2 regions of the Acidaminobacter sp. QWL-03 genome follow, and region 2 is predicted to be linked to the other one. Evidence: a T-box and tRNA genes for the amino acid it is inferred to sense, from the RefSeq annotation. Region 2 holds a T-box; the other holds one or more tRNA genes.
What was found. The T-box of region 2 lies ahead of ileS (isoleucine--tRNA ligase). A T-box ahead of a tRNA ligase gene usually reads a tRNA of that ligase, here a tRNA-Ile.

Region 1: it encodes a tRNA-Ile, which carries the amino acid that the T-box ahead of ileS (isoleucine--tRNA ligase) is inferred to sense. The anticodon was not compared.

Annotation. Positions count from the first base shown of each region.
Region 1 is NZ_CM178752.1:2,209,377-2,224,049, reverse strand. Features, by position in the region: gene AC4PHM_RS10355 (hypothetical protein) at 1-115, shown strand, start outside; gene AC4PHM_RS10350 (phosphoribosyltransferase) at 572-1,450, shown strand; gene AC4PHM_RS10345 (hypothetical protein) at 1,455-1,754, shown strand; gene AC4PHM_RS10340 (retron St85 family RNA-directed DNA polymerase) at 2,032-3,054, shown strand; tRNA gene AC4PHM_RS10335 (tRNA-Pro) at 4,381-4,457, shown strand; rRNA gene AC4PHM_RS10330 (16S ribosomal RNA) at 4,606-6,137, shown strand; tRNA gene AC4PHM_RS10325 (tRNA-Ile) at 6,278-6,354, shown strand; rRNA gene AC4PHM_RS10320 (23S ribosomal RNA) at 6,697-9,619, shown strand; rRNA gene rrf (5S ribosomal RNA) at 9,778-9,894, shown strand; tRNA gene AC4PHM_RS10310 (tRNA-Asn) at 9,988-10,062, shown strand; tRNA gene AC4PHM_RS10305 (tRNA-Glu) at 10,072-10,146, shown strand; tRNA gene AC4PHM_RS10300 (tRNA-Val) at 10,234-10,309, shown strand; tRNA gene AC4PHM_RS10295 (tRNA-Leu) at 10,352-10,435, shown strand; tRNA gene AC4PHM_RS10290 (tRNA-Gly) at 10,449-10,523, shown strand; tRNA gene AC4PHM_RS10285 (tRNA-Arg) at 10,527-10,603, shown strand; tRNA gene AC4PHM_RS10280 (tRNA-Ile) at 10,645-10,721, shown strand; tRNA gene AC4PHM_RS10275 (tRNA-Phe) at 10,725-10,800, shown strand; gene cdaA (diadenylate cyclase CdaA) at 10,904-11,740, shown strand; gene AC4PHM_RS10265 (CdaR family protein) at 11,718-12,980, shown strand; gene AC4PHM_RS10260 (sigma-54 interaction domain-containing protein) at 12,980-14,673, shown strand, end outside.
Region 2 is NZ_CM178752.1:734,612-749,284, reverse strand. Features, by position in the region: gene coaBC (bifunctional phosphopantothenoylcysteine decarboxylase/phosphopantothenate--cysteine ligase CoaBC) at 1-990, opposite strand, end outside; gene rpoZ (DNA-directed RNA polymerase subunit omega) at 1,004-1,210, opposite strand; gene gmk (guanylate kinase) at 1,204-1,827, opposite strand; gene AC4PHM_RS03315 (YicC/YloC family endoribonuclease) at 1,870-2,754, opposite strand; gene dapF (diaminopimelate epimerase) at 2,782-3,624, opposite strand; gene AC4PHM_RS03305 (Rqc2 family fibronectin-binding protein) at 3,741-5,534, shown strand; gene pyrR (bifunctional pyr operon transcriptional regulator/uracil phosphoribosyltransferase PyrR) at 5,621-6,136, opposite strand; gene AC4PHM_RS03295 (RluA family pseudouridine synthase) at 6,147-7,091, opposite strand; gene ileS (isoleucine--tRNA ligase) at 7,260-10,358, opposite strand; T-box leader at 10,433-10,658, opposite strand; gene AC4PHM_RS03285 (YlmH/Sll1252 family protein) at 10,773-11,513, opposite strand; gene AC4PHM_RS03280 (YggT family protein) at 11,567-11,824, opposite strand; gene AC4PHM_RS03275 (cell division protein SepF) at 11,841-12,314, opposite strand; gene AC4PHM_RS03270 (YggS family pyridoxal phosphate-dependent enzyme) at 12,406-13,104, opposite strand; gene AC4PHM_RS03265 (biotin/lipoyl attachment domain-containing protein) at 13,110-14,351, opposite strand; gene AC4PHM_RS03260 (hypothetical protein) at 14,391-14,673, opposite strand, start outside.

The sequences.
Region 1 (14,673 bases), 1.5 Mb from region 2:
CAATGCGCTGCTGTTGACGCTTACGGCCACGGGCGGGTATGACTTTGCTGTTAAAAAGACTACGGTGACATTTGATGAAATCGCGGAACCTGCCGCTGATCCGGATCATTACTGAGACCCCGAGAGGGGTCTTTTTTTTATTGCGCTAATTGTACACATATAATAGAAGGAAAGTGTTTGTGAGAACCTGTAAGAATGTGAACGGAATACACTCGTAATATATAAAAATGCTTGAAATACAGTGTTTTCAAATAGCCACAGTTCTCCAAGCGCTAATTTAAAAAACAGGACACCTCGATTAGAGGTGTCTTTATTGACACAGAGCCAGAATAATTAGTGAAATGTAGTTTTTGAACAACTATAATCTGGTAATAAATAGGGACATGAAGATTGAATAAAGTAGCTCTATTGCTATTGTTTTGATGCTATTTGTAAGTTAAAGTATACTAGGATAGGATATTATTTCATGTATTGAATACAATGATGCCAAAAGACTTATTAACGTTTTAAATGTAATAATAATATGATAATATAAAAATATTATAGATTATAAGTAAGTGCAGGTAGTTATATGAAAAAATTTCAAAATAAAGCCAATACAAAATCGATAGATACCAATAATATTGGAAAATTGATATCAATATTTGAACAAAATTCTTGGGAAATTTCTGAGGATGAATACACAAATGGCATATTTAATGATTTTTGTAAAATGTTAAATATGTATAATGAAGAGCAACAGGAATTAATACTTGAACTCACTAAAAATTATCTTTGGGTAGGGGTGCAAAACTATTTTCAGCACATTACGTCACTATTTAAAACAATTTCTGAAGATCAATCTAAAGAGCATACTAATATTAAAACAATATTTGTCATTCCATTAGTAGCAGAAAAAGATATTGGTAAAGCAAAAAGCTCTATTTCATTAACATATATGATTAAAGGATTCGTCGTCTTTTTAGAGAAAATGTTTGAAGGCAAGAAGATTGTGATTCAGGATAATTACGATTATATTATTGATAACATTGATAAACTCAAAAAAACTAAAATACTTTTAGTTGATGATTATGTTGGAACTGGAGATACGGCTGAATCTGCAATATTGTACTTAGAGGGAAAAGGGATAGAAAGAAAGAAATTGACGGTTGCGACGCTCGTTTCTCAAGAAGATGGATACCAGAAAATCATTGGTTTAGATGTGGAAGTATATTACTCAAAATTGAGGAAAAAAGGCATTTCTGATTACTACACTGATGAAAATGCTTCAGAAATGTTTAGGGTAATGGATACTATTGAAGAACAGATTGGTGTTTTTCCAGAGTATAAGTATGGCTACAAACATTCAGAAGCATTGGTTACAATGACTAGGACTCCAAATAATACATTTCCTGTTTTCTGGTTAGAAAGCAAGCGGGTACCAGTGGTACCGTTTGCAAGACGAGGATGATTATATGAGAGAAAGTACATTGATTTTAATGTTACAATTAGTTAAGAATAATGGATCTATTGAGAGTATTGTCAGACGAGGCTATAGTTATACTCAAATAGCCAATTTTATTAAACAACTTATTATTGATGGTTGGGTAATTAATGATAATGGATTACTAAAGCTTTCAGATGAAGGAAATGAGAAATTTAATGTCATTAATAAAAAACTTAATAGAAACAATTCGAGTTCTTGGATAAGTCCTCAAGAAGAATATAAAGTAGATGGTATAACGAAATTTGATGTATATTTACCACGCAAGTAGTTAATTTCAGCAGTTTCTACACTCATGTTAGACTAAACACTTTATTGTGTGGGTTGATGAGTCATCAACCTTAGATGAACCGATTTTCAAGCCCTGTGTAAGACTTCTTCGCCAAAACAGGAGTTTTGCCTCATACGTCTTACACAACTTACATTGCTTCGCAATGTCGCGTACACACATCCTGCACACACATCGCTTTGCGATGTGAGCACAGGATGTATGGGATGGTACAAGTAATATGGTGTAGGAACTGCTGATAATTATATAGGATGGTAGAATGATGAAATGGGAGATGTATAAAAAGCAATTTATTCAAAGTGCGAAAGTTCTTGGGAAGAATGAAGACTACATAAACCGGAATTTGATTTATGCAAGAAATTTATATGAAAAAGACCTGCCAATTATTTACGATCAAGAACATTTTTGTTTATTAGTGAAGTATGATGAAGAATATGTACATAGAATGTCAAACTCACCTTCACATTTTTATAGAAGTTTCACCATAGATAAGAAGAGTGGCGGTAAAAGAAAAATTGATGAACCTTTACCGGACTTGAAGAGTATTCAGAAGTGGATACTAAATGAAATTCTATATAAGATTGAAGTCAGTCCTTATGCAAAAGCATATATTCAAAATCGTTCAATCAAAGATAATGCAAGGTTTCATCGTGGTCAAAAATTTGTATTAACAACAGACATAAAGAATTTTTTTCCTTCAATTTCGTTGTATATGGTAATCGAAGTATTTAAGAATTTGGGATATACATTAGAGGTTGCAACTTTCATTGGCAATCTTTGTTGTTTAAAGCAATCTTTACCACAAGGGGCACCAACAAGTCCAGCATTAAGTAATATCATATTTAGGAATGCTGACAAAAAATTGAGCGAACAAGCAAAAATGTATAGTCTAAGATATACAAGATATGCTGATGACATCACTTTTTCTGGTGAAATTTATCCGGATACTTTACTTAGAAACATAAAAATTATTCTATTTGAAGAAGGCTTTGAATTGAATAAGTCAAAAACAAGAATTTTAAAACAAAACAGGAGACAGAGTGTTACGGGTATAGTAGTGAATACTAAACTACAAGTGTCTCGAGAAAAAAGAAATAAACTACGACAGGAAGTTTACTACATTAAAAAATATGGTCTTGAATCTCATATTGAAAAAATTAATGAGGAAAGAAGTAACTACCTACCTCATTTAATAGGTGTTGCTGAACATATTTTATTTATAAATCCTAAGGACACAAAAACAATGGAATGCAAAGAATATTTGAGATCATTACTCTTATGATTTATCTATATTAATCAAATATTGGACGTTTGCAATAAGTTATTACTGCGTGACAGTATAATATAAACCGTCGGTAACAGACGTGTAATATGCAAATGACAACTAGGCATTGGAAATGCTGGACCATAAGTTCTCCAAACGATATGTGTATTTGATAATTCCCATAGGTTATATGATATAAAAATGATACGCCGAATTTTTATAAGTAGATTTAAACAAAACAGTAGCAATAATAAAAATACGAAACGAAGTAAAGTCAACGCTTTGAAATCCTGAAATTCAAATTTCGTTAGAGTGGGAATCTTAACCGTGGAGTTTTAACCAAAGGATCTATGATAAGTCCCGGCTAAGATTACTATGTTGTAATCCCAGCGGCAGCCGCTGCCGTATGCAAGCATACCTTCTTGGTTGAATCTAGTTTTCATTCAATTACCTAGGATGAAGCCTTGCTGAATTCAAGTGAAAACCTTTTGAAGATTATAGAAGATCAGGTGGTGATCCTGTGTCGGATGCTTGGTATGAAATACGTTGCTTGAGTTGTCAAACCATTCGCTGTGGCGAATCTCTGATAAGTCAGATGATAGATGAAAAAATCATAACATTCTGGCACGACCCTGACGACGTTGTTACTTTGGCAGGGCTGGCGGCTACCGGCTACCGGTTGTTATGATTTTGCTATTTTTAAGACTGTAGTAATATTTGATGAGATCTCGGATACTGATGAGTATCCGGAGCATACTTGATTGATGTATGGTTTGTAATTATTGTAATGTTCACATCTGATCTTAAACAAAAATAGTGATATTAAAAGGAAGGCTTCTAACATTCTTCTAACAAGTCAAAAAATAAGGCTCAATTAATGGCAAAACATAACAGTTCTAAAAAGCAATAAAAGCATTGCAAACACGGAATAGACAGCATATAATAGGCCTATGTCATTTTTCAATTAGGCCGTTGTACCGAACTTGTAATCAGTAGGTTGCGGGTTCGAGTCCCATCACCGGCTCCAAAATTGAAAAATGTCAGATTCTCTATCAGGATCTGACATTTTCTCTTTATTTCCTTAGTATAGTTACTATGCAATATGTGACGTGATTGTAGAAGCAAAAAAACAACAAAAATAACAAAATTTATCTTTAAAAAGACTTGCATTGTCTTAACACGCGATATATAATAGCAAATGTCGTCACGTGATGACAAACCAGCAAGTTAACATTTTCAATGATTTCAGCCATTTTGATCTTTACAAATGGTCCTAAAGTATGATATATTGTTTAAGCTGACATTAAATGATTGTTAATTGTATGTTAGTAAAAAATGCAATGTCGGGGTGTAGCGCAGCTTGGTAGCGCATCTGATTTGGGATCAGAGGGTCGCGGGTTCAAATCCTGCCGCCCCGACCATTTAACAAAATTTAATTCGATCCTTGAAAACTAAACAGTGTACAACCCAAAATTCTGAAATAAAAAGTCGGTTCTGCTTGGAACCGGCGAAGTGATTTCTGATTATGGAAATAACGGAAGTCAGTGTTACAACTGCAGTTTAAGGATTATGATTAAGAGTTTGATCCTGGCTCAGGATGAACGCTGGCGGCGTGCCTAACACATGCAAGTCGAGCGCGATTAGTTGGACTGGAGGCTTCGGCCAAAGGGAAGACTATGAAAGCGGCGGACGGGTGAGTAACGCGTGAGCAACCTGCCCTGTACAGGGGGATAGCCACTGGAAACGGTGATTAATACCCCATAACCCCAAAGGACCGCATGGTCCAATGGGCAAAGCCACAAGCGGTACAGGATGGGCTCGCGTCTGATTAGCTAGTTGGTGAGGTAACGGCTCACCAAGGCGACGATCAGTAGCCGACCTGAGAGGGTGAACGGCCACACTGGAACTGAGACACGGTCCAGACTCCTACGGGAGGCAGCAGTGGGGAATATTGCACAATGGGCGCAAGCCTGATGCAGCAACGCCGCGTGAGTGAAGAAGGCCTTCGGGTCGTAAAACTCTGTCCTAAGGGAAGAAGAAGTGACGGTACCTTAGGAGGAAGCCCCGGCTAACTACGTGCCAGCAGCCGCGGTAATACGTAGGGGGCAAGCGTTATCCGGAATCACTGGGCGTAAAGGGTGCGTAGGCGGCTGATCAAGCCAGGGGTGAAAGGCAATAGCTTAACTATTGTAAGCCTTTGGAACTGGTCAGCTTGAGTGCAGGAGAGGAAAGCGGAATTCCTAGTGTAGCGGTGAAATGCGTAGATATTAGGAGGAACACCCGTGGCGAAGGCGGCTTTCTGGACTGTAACTGACGCTGAGGCACGAAAGCGTGGGGAGCAAACAGGATTAGATACCCTGGTAGTCCACGCTGTAAACGATGAATACTAGGTGTCGGGGGTCAAAGCCCGGTGCCGCAGCTAACGCATTAAGTATTCCGCCTGGGGAGTACGGTCGCAAGACTGAAACTCAAAGGAATTGACGGGGACCCGCACAAGCAGCGGAGCATGTGGTTTAATTCGAAGCAACGCGAAGAACCTTACCAGGTCTTGACATCCCTCTGAATGGCGCTTAGCAGCGCAGGTCTTTCGGGACAGAGGAGACAGGTGGTGCATGGTTGTCGTCAGCTCGTGTCGTGAGATGTTGGGTTAAGTCCCGCAACGAGCGCAACCCTTGCCTTTAGTTGCCAGCACATTATGGTGGGCACTCTAGAGGGACTGCCGGTGACAAACCGGAGGAAGGTGGGGATGACGTCAAATCATCATGCCCCTTATGATCTGGGCTACACACGTGCTACAATGGCCGGTACAACGAGAAGCGAAACCGCGAGGTGAAGCAAATCTTTTAAAGCCGGTCCCAGTTCGGATTGCAGGCTGAAACTCGCCTGCATGAAGTTGGAGTTGCTAGTAATCGCGGATCAGCATGCCGTGGTGAATGCGTTCCCGGGTCTTGTACACACCGCCCGTCACACCATGGAAGTTGGGGGGACCCGAAGCCAGTGATCCAACCGCAAGGAGGAAGCTGTCGAAGGTAAAACCAATGACTGGGGTGAAGTCGTAACAAGGTAGCCGTATCGGAAGGTGCGGCTGGATCACCTCCTTTCTAAGGAGAAAATTGGGGTACACTGTTTAGTTTTGAGGGATTGATGAAAATCAATTTCTTGAAAACATCATATTGAAGCAAACTTGATGAGGAGAGCGCCGTTAATTCAGTGTTCGAGACAACTGGTTTTGCGATATCTTGGGCGTGTAGCTCAGGTGGTTAGAGCGCACGCCTGATAAGCGTGAGGTCGATGGTTCGAGTCCATCCATGCCCACCAAGTTAGCTTTTTGCGAATGCGCGGCATTAAGCGCTGAGCAAAAAGCGGTTTTTCACCGCCAGGTGAAAAAAACTACCATGCACTTCTTTAATAAAGATTGTATGGTCTAAAAAACGGTTGCTTATGCAGCCACAAAGCAAAAGTTCAGGAGGAGCCACTGGTTAGATAGTTTTTTTCACCTAAGGTGAAAAAACGTATTTTACTCAGCGATTAATACCTCGCTTCGCAAAATACTAACGAAGCGGCGAAGAGTGAAGCTTTTGCGCCTCGCACCTTGAAAACTGCATATGGAAGAAAACGAAGAAATATCGAGGATAAACCCATGACGAGAGATCGTCATATGATCAAGCAATAAAGAGCATAGGGTGGATGCCTTGGCACCAGACGCCGATGAAGGACGTGGTAAGCTGCGAAAAGCTGCGGGGAGTTGCAAGCAAACCTTGATCCGCAGATGTCCGAATGGGGAAACCCATCTGCCGTAGTGGGCAGATATCCGTACATGAATACATAGTGTGCGGAAGGGAGACTCGGGGAACTGAAACATCTAAGTACCCGAAGGAAGAGAAAGAAAGTATCGATTTTCTGAGTAGCGGCGAGCGAAAGGGAAACAGCCCAAACCGAGGCCTACGGGCGTCGGGGTTGCGGACGAGCCATAGAGTAAGAGGTAACCTAGTCAAAGAGTGCTGGAAAGCGCTGCCGTAGAGGGTGATAGCCCCGTAGACGAAAGGTGAAGACTGAAAGAGCTCGATCCAGAGTACCACGGGACACGTGAAATCCTGTGGGAAGCAGGGAGGACCATCTCCCAAGGCTAAATACGATCTGGTGACCGATAGCGCATAGTACCGTGAGGGAAAGGTGAAAAGAACCCCGGGAGGGGAGTGAAATAGAACCTGAAACCCTATGTTTACAAGCAGTGGAAGCGCCTGAAGATGCGCGACCACGTACTTTTTGTAGAACGGGCCAACGAGTTACGTTACGCAGCAAGGTTAAGTGCTTAAGGTACGGAGCCGAAGCGAAAGCGAGTCTGAATAGGGCGAAAGTTGTGTGACGTAGACCCGAAACCGGGTGACCTATCCATGAGCAGAGTGAAGCAAAAGTAAAATTTTGTGGAGGCTCGAACCCATGTCTGTTGAAAAAGGCTGGGATGACTTGTGGATAGCGGAGAAATTCCAATCGAACTCGGAGATAGCTGGTTCTCCCCGAAATAGCTTTAGGGCTAGCCTTAAAGAATGAGACACGGAGGTAGAGCACTGAATGGCCTAGGGGCTTTCACCGGCTACCGAAGCTTATCAAACTCCGAATGCCGTGATCTTAACTTTAGGAGTCAGACCATGTGTGATAAGATTCATGGTCGAAAGGGAAACAGCCCAGACCGTCAGCTAAGGTCCCAAAATGCAGGTTAAGTGGAAAAGGATGTGGAATTGCACAGACAACTAGGATGTTGGCTTAGAAGCAGCCATACATTTAAAGAGTGCGTAATAGCTCACTAGTCGAGTGGTTCTGCGCCGAAAATGTCCGGGGCTAAAACCTGCTACCGAAGCTACGGCTTGATGCTATGCATCAGGGGTAGGGGAGCATTGTGTAAGGGCAGAAGGTATACCGAAAGGCGTGCTGGACATTACACAAGAGAGAATGTTGGCATGAGTAGCGAGAGGCAGGTGAGAATCCTGCCCGCCGAAAATCTAAGGTTTCCTGGGGAAGGTTCGTCCGCCCAGGGTAAGTCAGGACCTAAGCTGAGGACGAAAGTCGTAGGCGATGGACAACAGGTGAAGAGTCCTGTACCGCCAAATAGCGTTTGAGAGATGGAGTGACGCAGGAGGATAGGCAGAGCGCACGGTTGGAAGAGTGCGTCCAAGGGCGAAGTCTGTACGGGGAGGCAAATCCCCCTGTATAAGGATGACGCTTGATGGGGAGTGAAACTAAGTAACGAAGCTGCTGATTTCAGACTGACAAGAAAAGCTTCTATCGAGTTATAAGGCGCCTGTACCGCAATCCGACACAGGTAGATGAGTAGAGAATACTAAGGCGAGCGAGAGAACCATTGTTAAGGAACTCGGCAAAATAACCCCGTAACTTCGGGAGAAGGGGTGCCCCAGACGGTGTCAAAGCCGACTGGGGCCGCAGAAAACAGGCCCAAGCGACTGTTTAACAAAAACACAGGTCTCTGCTAAATCGAAAGATGATGTATAGGGGCTGACGCCTGCCCGGTGCTGGAAGGTTAAGAGGAAGTGTCAGAGCGATCGAAGCACTGAATTGAAGCCCCAGTAAACGGCGGCCGTAACTATAACGGTCCTAAGGTAGCGAAATTCCTTGTCGGGTAAGTTCCGACCCGCACGAAAGGCGTAACGATTTGGGCACTGTCTCAACAATGGACTCGGTGAAATTGTAGTATGGGTAAAGATGCCCATTACCCGCAGCAGGACGGAAAGACCCCGTGGAGCTTTACTGTAGCTTGGCACTGAACATTGGTATTGGATGTACAGGATAGGTGGGAGACTAAGAGGCATGGACGCCAGTCTGTGCGGAGTCGACGTTGGGATACCACCCTTTCAATATCGCTGTTCTAACCCGAAGCCGTGATCCGGCTTGGGGACACTGCCAGGTGGGCAGTTTGACTGGGGCGGTCGCCTCCCAAAATGTAACGGAGGCGCTCAAAGGTTCCCTCAGTGCGGTTGGAAATCGCGCGAAGAGTGCAAAGGCAAAAGGGAGCTTGATTGCGAGACAGACAAGTCGAGCAAGTACGAAAGTAGGACTTAGTGATCCGGCGGTACCGAATGGAAGGGCCGTCGCTCAACGGATAAAAGCTACCCCGGGGATAACAGGCTTATCTCCCCCAAGAGTCCACATCGACGGGGAGGTTTGGCACCTCGATGTCGGCTCGTCTCATCCTGGGGCTGAAGTAGGTCCCAAGGGTTGGGCTGTTCGCCCATTAAAGAGGCACGCGAGCTGGGTTCAGAACGTCGTGAGACAGTTCGGTCCCTATCCGCTGTGGGCGCAGGAAATTTGAGAGGCGCTGTCCTTAGTACGAGAGGACCGGGATGGACGCACCGCTGGTGTATCGGTTGTTCCGCCAGGAGCACGGCCGAGTAGCTATGTGCGGCAGGGATAAGCGCTGAAGGCATCTAAGCGCGAAGCCCCCCTCAAGATGAGATTTCCCATTCGAAAGAAGTAAGACCCCTGATAGACTAACAGGTTGATAGGTCTGAGGTGTAAGAGCGGTAACGCTTTCAGCTGACAGATACTAATAGGTCGAGGGCTTGATCAAGGTTTACAAATCGATATTAGAGTAATCTTCCGTATGCGGTTTTGAAGGTGTGAATCATACTTTCAATGTGAGACAAGAGATCAAGGAAGTTTTTTTCACCTTTGGTGAAAAACCGCTCCTCGAACGCGCAGCAGAGCTGTGCTGCCTCTCGTCGCTAACCTGGTGACTATAGAGAAAGGGCCACACCTGTTCCCATCTCGAACACAGAAGTTAAGCCTTTCATCGCTGATGGTACTTGGGGGGCAGCCCCCTGGGAGAGTAAGTCGTCGCCGGGTAAATGGTGAATCTGATTGAAGACTTCGGTCTTCAATCAGAAACTCCAAGATTTGCAGCTAAAACGCTAAAACGTTACTTCTGGTAACTCACGTTCCAAGGTAGCTCAATGGTGGAGCAACCGGCTGTTAACCGGTAGGTTGTGGGTTCGAGCCCCACCCTTGGAGCCATCAAATTTTGGCCCCTTGGTCAAGCGGTCAAGACACCGCCCTTTCACGGCGGTAACAGGGGTTCGATTCCCCTAGGGGTCACCAAGTTGTTTTTTTAGCGAATGCGGGGCACTAGCCGCTGAGGTAAAAACGGTTTTTCTACGAAGAATAAAAAATACTTTCTCACATTATGGGAGCTTAGCTCAGCTGGTAGAGCACCTGCTTGACGTGCAGGTGGTCACAGGTTCAAGTCCTGTAGCCCCCACCAAAGTACCTTTTAAAGTATTTAAGGAAATATAATGCTGCACATGCGGGTGTGGCGGAATTGGCAGACGCGCTAGACTTAGGATCTAGTGTCCAGTACGTGGGGGTTCAAGTCCCTCCACCCGCACCAAGTAACACCCTATGCGGAAGTGGCTCAGAGGTAGAGCATCGCCTTGCCAAGGCGAGGGTCGCGAGTTCGAATCTCGTCTTCCGCTCCATTTGCGTTCGTAGCTCAGTTGGATAGAGCAACGGCCTTCTAAGCCGTGGGTCGGGGGTTCGAATCCCTCCGGACGCACCATTTTTAAATAGATGCGTTTCATTGCGAAATGCATAGATTGTGGGCCATTAGCTCAATTGGTTAGAGCATCCGGCTCATAACCGGCAGGTCCGGGGTTCGAGTCCCTGATGGCCCACCATATGCCCAGATAGCTCAGTCGGTAGAGCAGAGGACTGAAAATCCTCGTGTCGCTGGTTCGATTCCGGCTCTGGGCACCACAATTTATTAAAACTGGGTTTGTCCCAGTTTTTTTTATTTTTTTGAAAGTTGCTAAAACTATTGTATACTAGAAGTAATGTAAACAAAGTGAGGTGACCCTTTATGGATTCAATCATCAATATATTCGCGAGCATGCGAATTATGGACGTTATAGATATTGCCATAGTAGCCTATGTTTTTTATAAAATATTTATGTTAATAAGGGAGACTAGGGCGGAACAGTTAATTAAAGGCTTGGTAGTACTGCTGGTCATCATGAAGTTATCAGAATGGGCAAAATTGTATGTCGTCCATTTTATTTTATTGAATACTATGACGCTGGGACTAATCGCATTGATTATTGTTTTCCAGCCTGAGTTAAGACGCGCGTTAGAATATATTGGAAGGAACAAAATATTCTTTGCCAAAATGGCCGAAGAGCAGGAGGAGGCCCTTAACCGCACTATTCATGAACTTGTAAGCGCAGTTGTCAGCCTTTCCAGAGAACAGATTGGTGCCTTAATTGTAATGGAAAGACAAACAGGGTTAAATGAAATCGCTTCGACAGGTGTAAAAATTGATGCGGAGATCACAAGTGGACTTTTAATTAATATATTTATTCCAAACACACCTCTGCATGACGGCTCCGTTATAATCAGAAAGGACAGGATTCTCGCAGCAGGTTGCTTTTTGCCGCTGTCTGCCAATCAAACGATCAGCAAGGAGCTTGGAACTCGCCATAGAGCTGCTCTGGGCATTGCTGAACAGTCGGATGCTTTGGTAGTCATAGTGTCAGAAGAAACAGGCACCATTTCTGTCGCTCTGAACGGGAAATTATCACGATACTTGGACGCCAATACTTTAACCAGCGTTATTAAGAAAGCATATTCTGAAGAAGAACAGCCAGCTATTATGAAGCGGCGCTGGAGGTTAAATCATGAACTTATTAAAAAGAATTGATGGTTGGAAACAGAGCCCCAAATATTCCAAGTTTCAGAGGAATATAACCCCAAAACTATTGGCAATCCTATTTGCTGTTTTATTTTGGCTCTATGTCATGGATCAGGTAAATCCTGAAATGATCAAGACTATTCCCGACGTTAAAGTTGAGTTATTGAATATAGAGAATGCACAGAATGAAGGTTTAGTCATGATGGGCGAGAAAGAATTCTATGTAGATGTAAAGCTTAAAGGGCGTCGCAGCGAGGTCATAAAGGTAACATCAAACGATCTGCTGGTAACTGCAGATCTTGAAGGTTTTAAAAAGGGAACGAATAATGTTATGCTGAGTTCAAAAATATTTGTAGCCAATGTTACTATTGAAAGTCTATCAATGAATTCAATTAAAATTTCATTGGATCGAATTGTCGAAGTTGCGAAAAAAGTGAAGATAGATTATGTGGGCACCATTGCTGAGAACTACACTACCGGTGATTTATCCATAGCACCGGAAGAGATCCTGGTCAAGGGGCCAGAAAGTCTCGTAAATAATATCTCTTCACTCCGTGGTGAATTGGATCTTACAGAGGTTTCTGATCAATTGATTAAAGAAATCCCTGTTACAGCCATTGATCTGGAAGGCAATCCTGTTAATGGTGTTGAGCTTGGCAGAAGTTACGTAACCGTTCAACTTGGAATTTTTAAACTTTCCAATGTTCCAGTTGAGGTCATGCTACGTGGAGTGGTGGCAAATGGCTACAAACTAGTTAAGACAGAAGTTCTTCCAGCGCTGGTGACTATACGTGGCGAAGATGCTCTGATTTCAACCATTGAGAAAGTTAGTACGGAAGAGATTGATATATCAGGTATGACTGAAACATTTGAAAGGGAAGTCGTCCTGAAGTTGCCGGAGGGCGTATCGGCGCCTTTTGCTGAAGAATCAATCAATATTAAGTTCCATATTGAACCCATAATGGTAGGGTCGTTGGAATTCAATTCAGATGAAATCGTTATTGATAATTTGGATCCTGAAATGGCTTATGAGGTGCTCAGTCCAGCGAGCAATGTGTATGTAGCTTATGTTCGTGATGTCGAGAGCGTTATCGAAGGATTGAACAAGGAGAATTTTAAAATTTCTGTAGATGCGGATGGTGTGGAAGAAGGTGACCATCGGCTGCCTTTGAAATATTTTTCAGAGGGATCGCATGATTCAGTGGAACTTTCCCCTGATACGCTGTTGGTTCGAGTCACCCGGAGGTGATGAATAAAATCATGGAACGTGAAATTGAAATGATACTCGACTCCACTCACGATGCCATGATCGCGGTAGATAGAGTGGGCAGAATTACATTATTCAATAAGGCGGCCGGTTTGCTGACTCAAAAGAATCCTTTAAATGCCATTGGAAAGCCGGTTGATGAAATCATTGAGAATACACGTTTACCCTGGATTCTCAGAACGGGGTTAAGCGAGTTGAATCAGAAGCAGCCGCTGGGCGATATCACAATCATTACAAACCGGATGCCGGTGATGAATGAACGTGGGGAGGTTGTTGGAGCGATTGCAGTTTTCAGGGATATTACTGAAGTTCAAGAATTGGCTGAGGAAATTACAAATCTGAAAGAAATCCGTGGGATGCTTGAAGCGATCTTCAATTCAACTCAAGATGCCATTTCGGTGGTGGATCAAAATGGCATCGGCGTCATGATTAATCCGGCTTATACGCATATTACCGGCTACACGAGTAAAGATGTCATTGGAAAAATGTGCACTGTCGACTTCAGCGAGGGCGAAAGCGTGCATTTAAAAGTTTTGGCAACAGGTAAAGCCGTGAAAGGCGCCCGACTGAAAGTGGGTGTCAACCGAAAAGAGGTTTTGGTGGAAGCTGCTCCAATTATGGTAGGGGAAGCACTTCGCGGCAGTGTTGCAGTAATTCATGACCTGTCAGAAATAAACAGACTGATATTGGAACTCGATCAAGCAAAGCAACTCATACGGAATCTGGAAGCCAAATATACGTTTTCTGATATTAAGGGAAAGCATAGTACGATCCTGAATGCTATAGAAAAAGCGAAGCTCGCTGCGGTTACGCCTGCGACAGTTGTTCTGCGGGGTGAGAGTGGGACGGGAAAAGAATTGTTTGCCCACGCTATTCATAATGCGAGTGACCGACGGTATTCTCAATTTGTGAGGGTGAATTGTGCTGCTATAAGCGAAACAATTTTAGAGAGCGAATTATTTGGATATGATGAGGGCGCGTTCACTGGTGCAAGTAAAGGTGGAAAGAAAGGTCTGTTTGAACGCGCGCATGGTGGGACACTATTTCTTGATGAAATTGGTGAAATAAGCCTGAGCATGCAGACAAAACTTCTGCGGGTCCTTCAGGAAAAAGAAATTGTACGAGTTGGTGGGACAAAAGCCATTCCAATTGATGTCAGAGTGATTTCAGCTACAAACCTCGATTTGGAGAAAGCGGTGGAGCAAGGGCGATTCAGGAAGGATTTATATTATAGGATTCATGTATTCCCAATTTCGATCCCTCCCTTGAAGGATCATAAAGAAGACGTAAGGGAGCTTGCTGAATTTTTCATAGTGAAATATAATCAGGAATTTGGAAGAAATGTCAGCGATCTGTCTAATGAAGCCATTAAAGTGATGCTGGATTATGATTGGCCAGGGAACGTGCGTGAACTTGAGAATTTCATAGGTCGTGCATTGATTAATATGAAAATCACAGAGACTGTAATTTTGAAGCGTCATTTGCCAAACCTTGAGTTCTCTGGCCCGGATGTTCACTCGGCTGCAGTGGAAGAAATTCAAATCGCCTCGAATTTTCAGACGACCACATTGTCAGACATTGTGGAAAAGGCAGAGAAGCAAGCGATCTCGGAAGCACTCGAGGCAACGGGTGGCAATCGTGAGCACACCGCCAAACTGCTGGATATATCATTAAG
Region 2 (14,673 bases):
TTCTGCTGCGAAACCAATAAGGACTTGATGCGTCTTGACTCTGCCCACCTCAAAGAGGATGTCGGGATTTCGCGTCAGCTCCAGTGTTAAATCTCCCTCTATCTTCTTAATTTTCTGGGTTTGTGCGGTCTTTGGCCGGTAATCCGCAACTGCAGCTGTCATAATGATAATGTCATAGTTTAAGTCACTCATGACGGCCTCAAACATGTCCCGGGCAGATTCGACCTTGACACGCTGAACGCCTTCAGGCGCAGGCAACTCGACCGGCCCGGAAACCAGTTTCGTTTCCGCGCCCATGGCTGCCGCAGCTTCAGCAATGGCGTATCCCATTTTGCCGGTGGAGTGATTTGTCAGATAACGCACCGGATCCAAAGCCTCGCGGGTTGGACCTGCTGTGATAAGTACACGTTTGCCTTCCAGCAGTTGAGGCAGATCATCTGTGGATTTATGAGCGAGCAGTTTGACAATTTCTTCGACAATCTGCTGCGGCTCAGCCATCTTTCCAACGCCTTCATCACCGCATGCCAGCCGTCCGCTGCCAGGTGCAACAAAGCAGGCGCCCAAATCTTGAAGCATTTTCATGTTTCGCTGTGTCAGGGGATTCAGATACATTTGTGTGTTCATGGCAGGCGCAACGAGAATGGGCGCCTGAGTCGCCAGAATTGTCGTCGTCAAGAAATCATCTGCAATTCCGGCAGCCATTTTCGCAATTACGTTCGCTGATGCAGGGGCGATTACATAGAGGTCTGCGAGCTTCGCGAGCGCAATATGTTCAACATCCCAGGTCCTGGGGGCCTCGAACATGTCCTCGACCACATAGTTTTGAGACAGAGACTGAAAGGTGAGCGGCGAAACGAACGCCTTCGCATGCGCTGTCATAATCACGTAAACATTGGCATCCAGTTTCTTCAATCTGCTGACCAAATCCGCTGACTTATAGGCAGCAATCCCGCCTGTGACGCCAAGGACAATGTTCTTGCCCGACAACACGCCACTCATTTGATCAATCCTCTTTGTCGAAATCGATGATTTCCAGCTTGTGTTCAAAAAGTTCCTGGGTAGCAATACTCATTGGCTTTTTGATGGCTTTGTCATCAATTTTAACTTCTGCGCCGTCAATTATCTGGCGTGCGCGTCTGGAAGTCAGTACTACAAGTGCATAGCGGCTCCCTGCAATATCGATCAGTTCATTAATAGGTGGTTTTAACACTTCGATTCCTCCTTGATTTCACGAATCAGTTCTTTCACAGACTGAGGCCTGATTCTAAGGCGTTCAGCTTCAATAATCGAGATCAACCGCGCTGTGGCGAGATCGACACGGTCATTGAAAATAAAATAATTATAGTTTTCCATTAAGTCTATCTCATTGTAGGCGGCGGTGAATCGCTTGTCAATGGCTTCGGCGCTTTCTGTTCCGCGGCCGACGATCCGGTTTTTCAATTCCTCCATAGTCGGGGGCAAAATAAAGACAAAGACGCCTTCGGGATACTGAGCCTTTACCTTCAGTGCACCTTGAATGTCTATTTCCAGCAGCACATCCACACCTTGATTCAACTGTTCCATGACAAACGCCTTTGGCGTCCCATAATAATTGTCGTAGACTTTGGCGTATTCGAGCAGTTCACCTTGCTGCATCAATTTAATAAAAGTGTCCCGCTCCGTAAAAAAGTAATTGACGCCTTCCTCTTCTCCCGTTCTAGGTGCCCTCGTCGTCATGGAAATGGATAGCTTTATATCTTCACGAAGTTTCATCAATGCCTTGCAGATGGTTCCCTTTCCAACGCCGGACGGCCCGGAAACAACCAAGAGCAAACCTTTTCTTTTCATTTTTAACGCGACTCCCCTTCAGATCGATTCTAAATCAGCAAGTTACTCAATATTCTGGATCTGTTCTCTGATTTTCTCAAGCTCACTTTTCAACTCTATGACGTCGTTGCTGATTTCAAAATCAGGAGATTTTGAGCCGATGGTATTAACCTCCCGGTTCATTTCCTGTACGAGAAAATCGAGTTTCCTGCCGGCAGCGCCGCCTTGGTCAATGATATCCGCAATTTGATCAAAGTGGGATTTCAATCTGACGATCTCTTCAGTCACATTGGTTTTATCTGCAAAAATGGCGATCTCATGGGCAATTCTCGACTCGTCAATCTGAATCCCCATATCTCCAAGCAGATCGGTGAGGCGATCTCTCATCTTTTGACGATACGCTTCGACAATCTGAGGCGACTGACTTTCGATCTTTTCGAGTCTCGACTTCATTTGGCTGATTCTTTCCAGGATGTCCACTACCAGCTTCGCGCCTTCGGTCTTTCTCATTTCAACCATTTGAGCTATTGCCGCAGCAGTGGCTTTTTCAAGAACGGACCAGATGGCTTCCCCATCCACTTCCACATACTCCACTCTAAACGCCTCAGGGTGTCTGGACATCAAAGACAACGTCACATCATCTCTGAGTGCGTAACGGTCTTTCAGGTGTGTAAGCGCAGCGTAATACTGATCCAGAACCGCATCATTCGGCAATATGGAATAATCTGCGCCAACCTGCTCTTCGTAATTGACATAAAGCTCAATACGTCCGCGTTGAACCTGATCCTTGATCATAGCTTTGACACGTTCTTCAAATGGATTCATTTTCTTTGGAATCTTGGCTACAATTTCTGAATATCTGTGGTTGACTGATTTTATTTCAACTACGATCTTGATTCTGTCGCTGCTTGCTTCACCGCGGCCGTATCCTGTCATTGAATAGGTCATAGTCCGTCTCCTGCCTTTTCTAATAATTTAAAACGCTGCCAGGGTTTCAACCTCTGCGACGGCAACGGCGGGACCCGTCATGAAGATCTCTTCCCGATCATCTGCATAGATTTCCAGAGTGCCGCCCGGTACTTTAACATGGGCATTTCGATTTAATCTTCCAGCGTGGCATAGAGCGTAAAAAGATGCACAAGCGCCGGTTCCGCAGGCCATAGTCAGTCCGGCGCCGCGTTCCCAGGTCACAACTTCAATGGCTGACTCGCCAAGCAGTCTGACAAAATTGACATTAATTTTTTGTGGAAAAGCCGGATGATTTTCAAGTGCGGGCCCAAAGCGCCGAATCTCAATTTCATCAAGGTCGTCCATTTCGACGACCAAATGAGGTACGCCGACTTTTAGGGCTGTCACTTTGAATGTTTTACCCAGGACTTCAATGTTCTCGTCCAACATGTAGCCTAGTTCAGACAAAACGGGAATCTGATCTGCTCCAAAAACGGCTGCACCCATGGAAATTTTAACTTGATAACCATTGTCATCAACACGCAGCGCTACCTCTTTAGGTCCGTCATCCGTCAAAACAGTGAAAAAACCTTCCCGGGCTCTGCCCGTTCTATGGAGATGCGCTGAAAAGCAGCGAATGCCATTGCCGCACATGGCAGCTCTGGAACCGTCAGAATTATAGTAAATCATTCTGGCAGCGAAGTTTTCGTCTTCAGCAGGCGCCACCAACATGACGCCGTCTGCGCCGACACCGAAATGACGGTGAGAAATTTTGGCAATCAAGGCTTGCCACTGAGTTTCTGTATAGTCTTCAGACCAGTCGCCAATCAAAAAATCATTGCCGGCGCCGTGCCATTTCGTCCATTTCAAAATAAAGGCCTCCTTCACTAAAGCAGTTCCTTATTTATTCTAACATACACTGAACCCGATTTCTTTATAAATTGCGGTGTGCGTGCTATACTTATTGTATTTCGGGAGGGATCTCCATGGCCTATGATGGCATTTTTATGGCGGCGCTGGCCGCAGAGCTTCAAGAAAAATTAATTGGCGGACGGGTTGACAAAATCTATCAGCCTGAGGGCGACACCTTGATTCTGGGAATCCGGAGTGATCGAAGCAACCATCGGCTAAAGCTCACTGCCTCTGCTTCAATGCCTTATGTTTCGCTCACGCATTCAAAGCCGGAAAATCCTCAGCAGCCACCCATGTTCTGTATGCTGTTGAGGAAACACTTGACCGGTGCAAGGCTCATTGACATTCGCCAGCGGGGGTTGGAACGGATTCTGGACTTCGTCTTTGACACTTACGATGAACTCGGAAACCGGGTAGAGCGCATTTTATGCGCGGAAATTATGGGACGGCACTCCAACCTGATTTTTTATCAGGCGGATTCATTGGTCGTCGTGGATGCGGTAAAACGCATCTCCAGTGCGGTATCCAGGGTGCGGCAAATTTATCCTGGTATTGTTTACCAGCTTCCGCCAGGCGGTAAAATGGACCTTCGGATCTCAGATCCGTCACTTCCGGACTTGGTATCTGCTCAGGACTCTTTAAATGGCAATCAAACCGTGACAGGCGCTGCAAAACCGACTTTTGCCCTGAAGCAATGGCTGCTGAATGCCTATCAGGGCTTCTCACCGGCGCTGTGCCAGCAGCTCTGTCTTGAAGCGGGTGTCGACGCGGAGCTTCCTGCAGACCGTTTGGACGCCGCTTCCCGCGACGCAGTAGAGGCAGTCTTGAGACGACTCAGACATCTATTGACAACCGGCACCCTTGAGACAAGGCTGATTCTGGATGAGACAGGCAAACCTCTGGACCTGACTGCGGCGCCGCTTTTAAGGCTCGAAGTCTCCGGGCTGTTATCCCCGGTCATGGAACCTTCGCTTTGTGTCAACCGCATGTTTGAAGAGCGTGATCTGCAGGACCGGCTGGATCAAAAGGCCGCTGCCATGAAAAAACTGGTGGAAAACCGGCTGGAACGCGTCATCAACAAGAAGAGCCACCTGGAGAACGACCTTCAGCAGGCGGAAGACGCTGAGAGACAACGACAATTCGGAGAGTTGATCCTCGCGAACGTCTACCGACTCTCAAAGGGTGATCACGAGGCCATTGTGGAAAACTTTTTTGAAGAAGAGGCGCCGGAACTTCGTGTCCCTCTGGATGTTCGGTTGACACCTGTAGAAAATGCCCAGCGCTGTTTCAGAAAATACACCAAACTAAAAAACGGTCAGACAGAAATCCTGACTCAGCTTGAGCAGACCGAGCGTGAAATGGAATACCTTGAAAGTGTTCTCCTACAGATCGAACACTCCACAGATGCCGCCAATCTTGATGCCATAAGGATGGAGCTGTCTGAAGAAGGCTACATGAAAAGCAAAGGCCGCAGGAAGGATAAACGTCCAAAATCAGCGCCCCTGCTGTATAAGAGTACCGAAGGCTTTGAGATCCTTGTCGGACGCAACAATGTTCAAAATGACGAACTGACGTTAAAGACAGCATCCAATAAAGATTTGTGGTTCCATACCAAGTCAGTCCCAGGATCTCACGTCGTCATTCGCACCCAGGGTAAGCCGGTTCGTGAGGAGACGCTCTTTGAGGCAGCTATGCTGGCTGCGTGGCATTCTAAGGCGCGTCTCAGCGGACAAGTCCCTGTGGATTACACCGAGATCCGCCACGTGTCAAAGCCGTCAGGCGCTAAACCAGGCATGGTCATCTACGTGCACAACAAGACGCTGTACGTGACACCGGACGAAACGGTCATCAAACGGCTGCAGGTATAATACACAAAAGATTTGAAAGAATACGAGGAGGTCAGTGCCAAGACACAGACCTCCTCGTATTCTTTTGGTATTAAGTCATTTTGGAATCAGCGTTCGTAAATGCTGACTTCATCTTTTTCATCCTGCTCCGTCAATCTCACCTTGACGATTTCCCGGTTTGAAGTCGGTACGTTTTTACCAACGTAATCCGCTCGAATTGGCAATTCTCTATGTCCCCGGTCCACCAATACAGCGAGCTGTATGGTTTTGGGCCTGCCAAAATCCATAAGCGCATCCAGCGCTGCACGAACCGTGCGTCCAGTATAAATGACATCATCCACCAAAACGACGTTGAGACCGGTAATTTCAAAATTGATATCACTGCCTGCACCACCCCGACTGACAGCTTCAGCCGGCAGATCATCCCTGTACTTGGTGATATCCAGTGCGCCCGTACGAACCGTGGTACCCTCGATGGCTTCAATCTTGGCGGCAATCCGTCTTGCCAGCGGTTCTCCTCTGGATCTGATGCCAATAATGACAACGTCTTCAATGCCTTTGTTGCGCTCTATGATTTCATGAGACAGTCTCGTGACTGCCCGTGAGATGGCCTGCGCGTCCATAATACTCGCTTTAAATTCCAGAATGATCCCGCCTTTCAATTTTCTCCAGTGCGGCCTTAAACCGTTCAGGCAGCTCCGAATCAAACGTCATCAGTTCATGTGTCACCGGGTGTGTCAGGCCAAGGGTCTTGGCGTGCAGAAATTGGCCATCCAGTGGAAATAGTGCAGTCTTGGTACCATAAAGAGGGTCCCCGGCTATGGGATGCCCAATGGATTTCATATGGACACGGATCTGATGTGTCCGGCCGGTTTCAAGCCGGCATTCCACAAGCGTGTAATGCCGGTATCTCTGAATGACTTTGTAATGAGTTACTGCAGGCTTCCCGCCAGTGACGACAGCCATTCTCAGCCGGTTCTTGGGATCGCGTCCTACAGGCGCCTCAATTCTGCCTTCATCCTGATGAAAATTGCCTATGACCAGAGCCAGATAGCGTCGAATGGACTTCTGATTCTTGAGTTCCTCCGCCAGTGCATGATGGGCCAGATCCGTCTTCGCAACCATCATAAGTCCCGAGGTATCTTTATCCAGCCGGTGGACAATGCCCGGCCTGGCGACGCCATTGATGCCGGAAAGCCGTCCGCTGCAGTGATATAAAAGCGCATGCACCAAGGTACCGGTAGTACTCCCAGGCGCAGGATGAACGACCATCCCGCTGGCCTTGTTGACAACCAGAAGGGCGTCATCTTCATAGATTATGTCCAGGGGGATATTTTCCGGTTCAATCTCAAGAGGTTCAGCCGGGGGCAACTCAAGTGTGATGACATCACCTGTCTTGAGCTTTTCTTTTTTAATATGAACTACCTTGCCATTGACGGTCACGTGGCCTTCCTTGATCAATTTTTGAAGATAGGTCCTGGACGTGGCGCCGGTCATACGGCTCAGATAAAGGTCCAGCCGCTCGTCCTGAGCCTCGTCAAATTCAAAACTTAAAACTTCATTTTGCTGATCCTGCATGTGACTGCCACCTCCCATAAAGTTTAAAAGCGCTTCAGGTAACGCTGCACCCATTGATAACTAAGACAGAGACAGGGACGAGCGTTGAATATCAAGGCTAGTCCCTGCTTTGGCTTTTTGGGATTCTTCTGTTACTTTGGGTGTCGGGTCAAACCGGGAGTGTGCTCTTTAGACTTTTTCAACATACAGCCTGACATCACAATCATTCAAGACATAGTCCTCATAAGCTGCCTGCTGACCGCGGATCAGCTCGACAGCGAGGGTCTCTCCCTTGATGTACGATTCATGTGCCAGGATGCCTGCATTAAATCGATCATCACATTCATAGAAGATCTTGATCTCATCCAGAACGTTAAAGTCATTTGCTTTACGCATCTGCTGAACTCTTGAAATCAACTCTCGGGCATAGCCTTCGAGAATCAGTTCTTCAGTCAGGGTGGTGTCGAGGATCATAAACAGGTTATTGTCCATACCCACGGTAAAGCCCTCTTTTGCTGAAATGTTGACGAGGACATTTTCCTGATCCAGCGTAAAGGATTCCCCTTCCAGATCAATGTCAAAGGTTCCGCCGCTGTTCAGGATTGGGGCTGCAGTTTGCGGGCTGACAGTCTGAAGTGCTTTTGAGAAAGCGCCCATTTTACTGCCTAAAATTGGACCCAGTACTTTAAAGTTTGGTTTCAGCGAGAAGTTCATGTAGAGACCCAGGTCTTCAGCAAAGACCACTTCCTTGACATTAAGCTCCTCTTCGATCAGGTCAGACAGATCTGAAATCAGAGCTTCATAACGTCCGTCAACATAAACGCGCTGGATTGGCTGACGCACTTTGATTTTGACGGATTCACGCGCACCGCGGCCCAGCGTCACCAAGTCGCGTATCAAGTCCATTCTCTGCTCGACGCGCTCATCGATCAGCGCATCGTCAGCAACCGGGAACATAGCCAGATGCACAGACATTTCACCTGTCAGGCTGCGGTAAATCTCTTCGGTCACATACGGCGCGAAAGGCGCTGCCAGTTTGCAGACAGTGATGAGTGTCTCGTAAGTCGTGTTGTAAACTGCAATTTTGTCTTCGGACATCTCCGTCTCCCAGAAACGACGTCTGGAGCGGCGGATATACCAGTTTGACAAGTCTTCATTGACAAACTCCTGAATCTTTCTGACGGCTTTGGTTGTATCAAAAGCTTCAAGGGCTTCAGTAGTTTCATTTACCAAACGGTTCAGTTTGGAAAGCACCCAGCGGTCGAGTTCAGGGCGGTCGGCAGGTGCGACAAATTGAGCCGTCGCATCGACTTTATCTGTATTCGCATAGAGACTGAAGAAATTGTAGACGTTTTTGATGGTTCGGAAGAACTTGCTTTCAACTTCACGAACACCTTCTTCGTCGAATTTGGTAGGCGTCCAAGCTGGGGATACAAAATAGAGGTACCAGCGGACAACGTCAGCACCATATTGATCAAACAATTTGAAGGAGTCTACAATATTGCCCCTGGATTTGGACATTTTCTTGCCCTCTTTATCCAGGATCAGGTCGTTGACCAAGACGTTCTTGTAAGGTGCTTTCCCCATGACGAAGGTAGAAATGGCAAGCAGCGAATAGAACCATCCGCGCGTCTGATCAATACCCTCACAGATGAAATCAGCAGGGAACAGCTGATCAAAATTCTCCTTGTTCTCAAAAGGCCAGTGATGTTGGGCAAATGGCATCGCACCACTGTCAAACCAGCAGTCTATGACATCTGTAACCCGTGTCATATTGCCGGTACACTTGTCGCAGGTCAGGTGAATGCCATCAACATATGGGCGGTGAAGCTCAATATCGAGTCCGATCTCTTCCTTGGCACGATCCACCAGCTCTTGTCTGGAAGCGACTGAAGTCGTATGGCCGCATTCGTCACATCTCCAAATGTTGAGCGGTGTCCCCCAGTAACGGCTGCGGGAAATCGCCCAGTCATTGACATTCTCCAGCCAATTGCCGAAGCGCTTTTCTCCCACGTAGGAAGGATGCCAGTTGACGGAATTGTTATTCTCAATGAGCTGATCTCTGAATTTGGTCATTTCAATATACCAGCTTGGCTTTGCATAATAAAGGAGCGGGGTTTTGCAGCGCCAGCAGTGCGGGTAGTTATGAGCCATGGTTTGACGCTTGTAAAGCTTCCCGGTCTCCTTGAGCCAGTCGATTATCTCCGGATCCGCATCCATGACAAATTTGCCTACCCATGGTGTTTCGGTATATTTTCCATCTTCGTTGACCGGCTGCAGAACCGGCAAGTTGTAACGAACGCCGGTATTGTAGTCGTCTTCGCCAAAGGCAGGCGCAGTATGAACTATGCCCGTACCATCATCCGTCGTGACGTAATCCGCCAAAGTGACGAAAAACGCCTTCTTTTCTGCTTTGACAAAGGGCATGAGCTGCTCGTATTCAACAAACTCAAGGGATTTGCCGTCCATTTCCTCGAGGACTTCATACTCTTTGCCAAGCACAGCAGGTGCCAATGCCTTAGCGACATAGTAGATCTCATCATTTTGTCTGACTTTGACATAGACCTCTTTTGCACTGACAGTTAAAGCGACATTGGAAGCCAGCGTCCAAGGCGTCGTCGTCCAAACGAGGAAGTACTCGTCCGCGTCTTTACGCTTAAATTTAACGTAGACTGTGGCAGTCTTGATTTCCTGATAACCCTGCGCGACCTCGTGGGATGCCAGTCCGGTGCCGCAGCGTGCGCAATAAGGGAGAATTTTGTGGCCTTCATAGATATACCCCTGTTTAAAGAACTGATCCAGGATCCACCACTCGGTTTCGATATAATCATTGTCAAGGGTAATATACGGATTTTCAAGATCGATCAAATAGGCCATGCGCTCGGTCTGATCCCGCCACACACTTTCATACTCAAACACAGACTCACGACATTGATGGTTGAAGTTTTCAATGCCATAAGACTCGATTTCCAGCTTGTTGTTGAGGTTCAGACGCTTTTCCACCTCAATTTCCACCGGAAGGCCATGGGTATCCCAGCCGGCTTTTCGCTTGACTTGATAGCCTTGCATGGTCTTATAGCGGCAAATTGAATCCTTCAACGCGCGTGCCAGGACATGGTGAATGCCGGGACGTCCATTTGCGGTTGGCGGTCCATCATAAAAGACAAAGCCTGGTCTGCCTTCACGACTGTTGACACTCTGATGCAGCAAATCAATCTGGTCCCAATGACCTCGTAATACTTTTTCCGTTTCGGAAACTGGTTTCTTCGACAATTCAGGATAACCCACGCATCTACACCCCTATTCAAGTAGTTCCGACAATCAGCCGGACTTAAGAAACAAAAAAAACCTGAGCAAACATGCCCAGGGACGATCATCAATCGCGGTACCACCCAGCTTGAGTCTCCGTAAAAAAAAGAGACACCACTCAAAAACCTTAACGCGGTTTGTACGTCCGACGCTTGCCTGGTCACAGGCTCACACGGAAGCTCAGGGGCGATTTTCCTTCAGCATGGCCACCGGTTTCCACCCTTTACCGGCTCTCTCGAGACGCAACATCTGAAATACTCTTCCCTTCATCGCTGTATACACTGCAAAATTATATTACAATTTCTTTTGAGCGTCAACCACATTTGTTGAAACCCACAGCGAGCACCTTGGGCGCAAAGCTATCAAGTGACAAAAGGCAGACAACAGCTGCCCTCAACAAAAACGCTTGAGCTGCATCTTGGTCCTGTCTTTTTTAGAATTGCCAAGGTTCGCCGCAAGTACTAAACGTCCATACCCTCGTACGGAAATCACAGCATCCTCCGGAACGGACTTATCCGGCCTGTTTTCAGGTCTGTGGTTCACCTTGACACGCTCCGCTTCCACGAGCTTCTGTGCCTGACTCCTTGACAGGTCAAACCCCACTGCAATAACAGCATCGAGCCGCGGCGACTTTACAGTCCTGAACAGCAGCTCACCGCCCGCATCCTCTGCAGGAAATTCTGACCAAAGGACTTCCCTGACGCTGACCGGATCTCTTGAGACGCGCGCCAGTGTATTTATGACAAAGGGCGCCAGTTTTTCCAGCACGAAAACAAAAGCGGCCTTCTCCCCAATTCTTAAGTCTCCAAACTTCTCCCTGGCGAGTCCCAGCCCGAGAAGACTTCCAAGCAGATCCCTGTGGGACCAAACCGCTGTCGCTTCAAGCGCGCTGATCTCGAGCAGCACCATAGGCACTGGGTGAAGTTCAAAAGGATCACCCAGCGGATAGAATCCTATGACACAGGATTCATAGCCAGGGTGTCCGCCTTCAAAGCGCATTACAGGCAAATCCTTGTCTTTTGAAGCGGCGAAGTGAGACTTGCACAAATCCTGGACCACCGGATTGACAAAATCCGTGAAAACCGGTCTATTCTGGCGCTGACACTGAGACAGCTGGTCATAAACTTTTGCCATTTGAGCGCGCGTCGAGTCCTCTCGTGCACCTTCCAGCCACTTCGTTCGGTCCATCATAAGCCAATGATAAAACTGGACAGCAGCTGTACAGTTATAATCAGCAGGATTGGCGAAAAGTCGATCATGCCGTTGTAGCCAAGTCGCTGAATAATCTGTCTGAACGGAGAGAGCAACGGCTCTGTCACCTGGTATACAAACGCAGCGATGGGATTTCGCAGATCTCTGATAAACCAGCTGAGCACCGCTCGAATCAAAATTAAAAATACTACCAGGTTTAAAAAATAAATCATGGTTGTCTTAAACAAATACATTTAATTCCTCCTGCTTTTAGAAGCTGTCTTTTCGTGTTGACCATGCGAAAACGCCTTTATTTTCCAGTTCGCCTCGTACATCCCCTGAAATATCCACATTGCTGGGTGCCAGGATAAAGATTCCCCTTGACACCTTCTGAATGTGCCCATCAATGGCGTACAGCGCACCGCTGCAAAAATCGAAAATTTTCCTGGCAAGTTCAGGGTCGAGTTCTTCGATGTTCAGAATTACCGGTTTTTTTGTCTTAAGGCTGTCAATGACAGCACGCGTATCCTCAAAATCTCTTGGCTGATATAACACGACTTTCATACTTTGACTTTTGTGAAGATTGACAACCTTATTCGGATTAGAATAATTTCCGGTTGCACCGGCATAACTCCGATCATACACGTCATCATCCTCCGCAAAGTCTTCCTCATACACTTCCTCATCCTGAGAAGTCTCAAATCCCATCATGCTTCTGACTTTGTCAATAAATTTTTCTGCCATGGGTTAGCGCCCCTTTCTCAAATTGCAGTGCTGTTCTTTGCCGATGGTCACTTTAGGTCACCTATTGCCACAAAAGGCATTTCAGCCCTCACTACTGTCTTTCACCAAATAAACCCGATCCAATGCGCACCATTGTCGCACCTTCCTCTATGGCAATCTCAAAATCATGAGTCATCCCCATAGAAAGAAACTTCATCTCAACACCTTGGATAGAAGACTCCTTTAAATGTTCGAAGATCCGGCGCATTTCACTGAATACTTGTCTGAGCAGCCCTTCATCTTCAACAAAAGGCGCAATGGTCATAAGGCCTTGAATTTTGATTCCGGGCAGCAAGGCAGCTTCCCTGACCAGCAACTCGACTTCACTGCTTGAAAGACCAAATTTTGTCTCTTCCTCAGCAGGATTCACCTGGATCAATACCGGCATGACCTTGCCAATTTTGGCGGCCTGCCTCGATATTTCCTGAGCGAGCTTCAAACTGTCAACGGAGTGGATCAGCGCAACTTTGTCTATGATGTATTTGACTTTATTCGTCTGTAAATGACCAATAATATGCCACTCAAAGCGATCCTCGAAGCTCGGCCATTTGGCTAACAGTTCCTGGACCCGGTTTTCTCCGATAGTTCTTACACCGGCCAAATAAGCCTTTTCCAAAGTCTCAACACTTTGAGTCTTTGTAACGGCGACCAGCTGAATAGCCTCAGGTGCCCTACCGGATCGGATCGCCGCCTCGCGAATCCGAGACTCAACATGCTTCAGATGATCCTGCAGCGTCTCCGTTGTCATCATTACTTTCACCTCTGTTCAAATTTATCACCCGACTTGACGCCGGTTGGATCTATCAACACCAAATTGCGAACTTCAAGTGTCTTGACACGTTCAGAGCCGTTCTCTGCGGTCGATGTCAGATACCCGTCCTTGACGATGGCATAGTCCTCATTATAGCCGAGGATTTTAACCGGCCTGAAGATCGCCCGGTGATCAATGTCGAGAACGAATACACCAGTGGTGCCATCAAGGGTGACAATGGAAGATTTCAATACTTTTAGACCTTGAAAATTCTCTCTGACAATTCGTACCTCCACATATCGCTTCGTATAAAAAGCCGGATGGAGCTCGTTGATTTTGATCACCAGAATCCCTTTTCCGCCGCTCTCAAACACATCCGCAACGGAGCCAACAATCTTGGTCCCATCAAATTCAACATCCAGCACTTTGTCTTTTTCATATAGGTCAATTTCTTCTTTCTCTATTTGTGCGGCAATAAACCAGGCAGAAGGATCGATCAATCTGTAAACAATACTGCCGGGTACAACCAGCGCTGTGGTTAAGTCCTTCATCACCGGCGGCAACCCGCTCATTAATTTCCCATAATCAATGGTGTACAGATTTTCAATTGTCAGCGTCTGTTCCAAGCCATCTGTCTCGTAGGAGACAATGCCTGCATCCTGACTGAAAAACTCAACCAGCTCACCCTCAACTGCTTCCATAGATCCTACATAGGCTTGTTTAAATGAGGATGCGCCTTTTCGCAAAAGGCTCTTATCGTCAAGTAATTTGACCTTCTTGTCGAGCTTCAGCATCAGATCCTTACGCAGTTCCGCGACGCGCACAAAGTTTTGCAGGGCAGCTTCCTCATGGATCGCATCTTTCAGTTGTTCAATTTCTTTATTGAGATTGTCAATATCACCAGTCAGCATTTCGTCAATTTTAATTGAGGTCAGCGGTTCTTCTTCGACTGATGCCGCGGCGGTCTGTCCATCACTCTGAATTTCCATAATCTTTTCACCGCGTTTTATCCTCGATCCGTCCTCAGCCGCATAAGCTGCACTGCCGCCCACGTTGCTTCTTACCAGGGTTTCCCTCCTGAAAATCACAGAAGCGTAGGTCTTATCAATGTCGAGTGTATCATAGGTCACTTCATACGCAGTGTCTTTAAGGAACCAGGTGCGGTAAATCATCATCCCAACCGCAGACAGGGCCAGCACCAGAATCAGCATGGACATAAAAAAACGCCCATAATGTTTGATTCTCATTTCACCCTCTCCTGTTCTTGACCATTTTATTTGTCTGCATCAAAACAATCGGCCATATTTGGTCACAATTTTCAACTTCCTGATTTGCCTGATATTCAATTCGACGATTTCATCGAGCTCTGTAATCAAAGCCAGAGAGTTCAGTTTTTTTCTGGCGCCGAGTATGCAGCCCTTCAGCTGCTCTTCATTCTCAAGCACAATTCTGACTTCATCTCCAATATTGACGCGTCTGCCGCCAAGTTTAAAAATCTTCACATCATACTGATCAATCAGGCTTTGAGTGACCTTGCGGCTCTTGAATCGAACCACTGCCCTTTTAAAG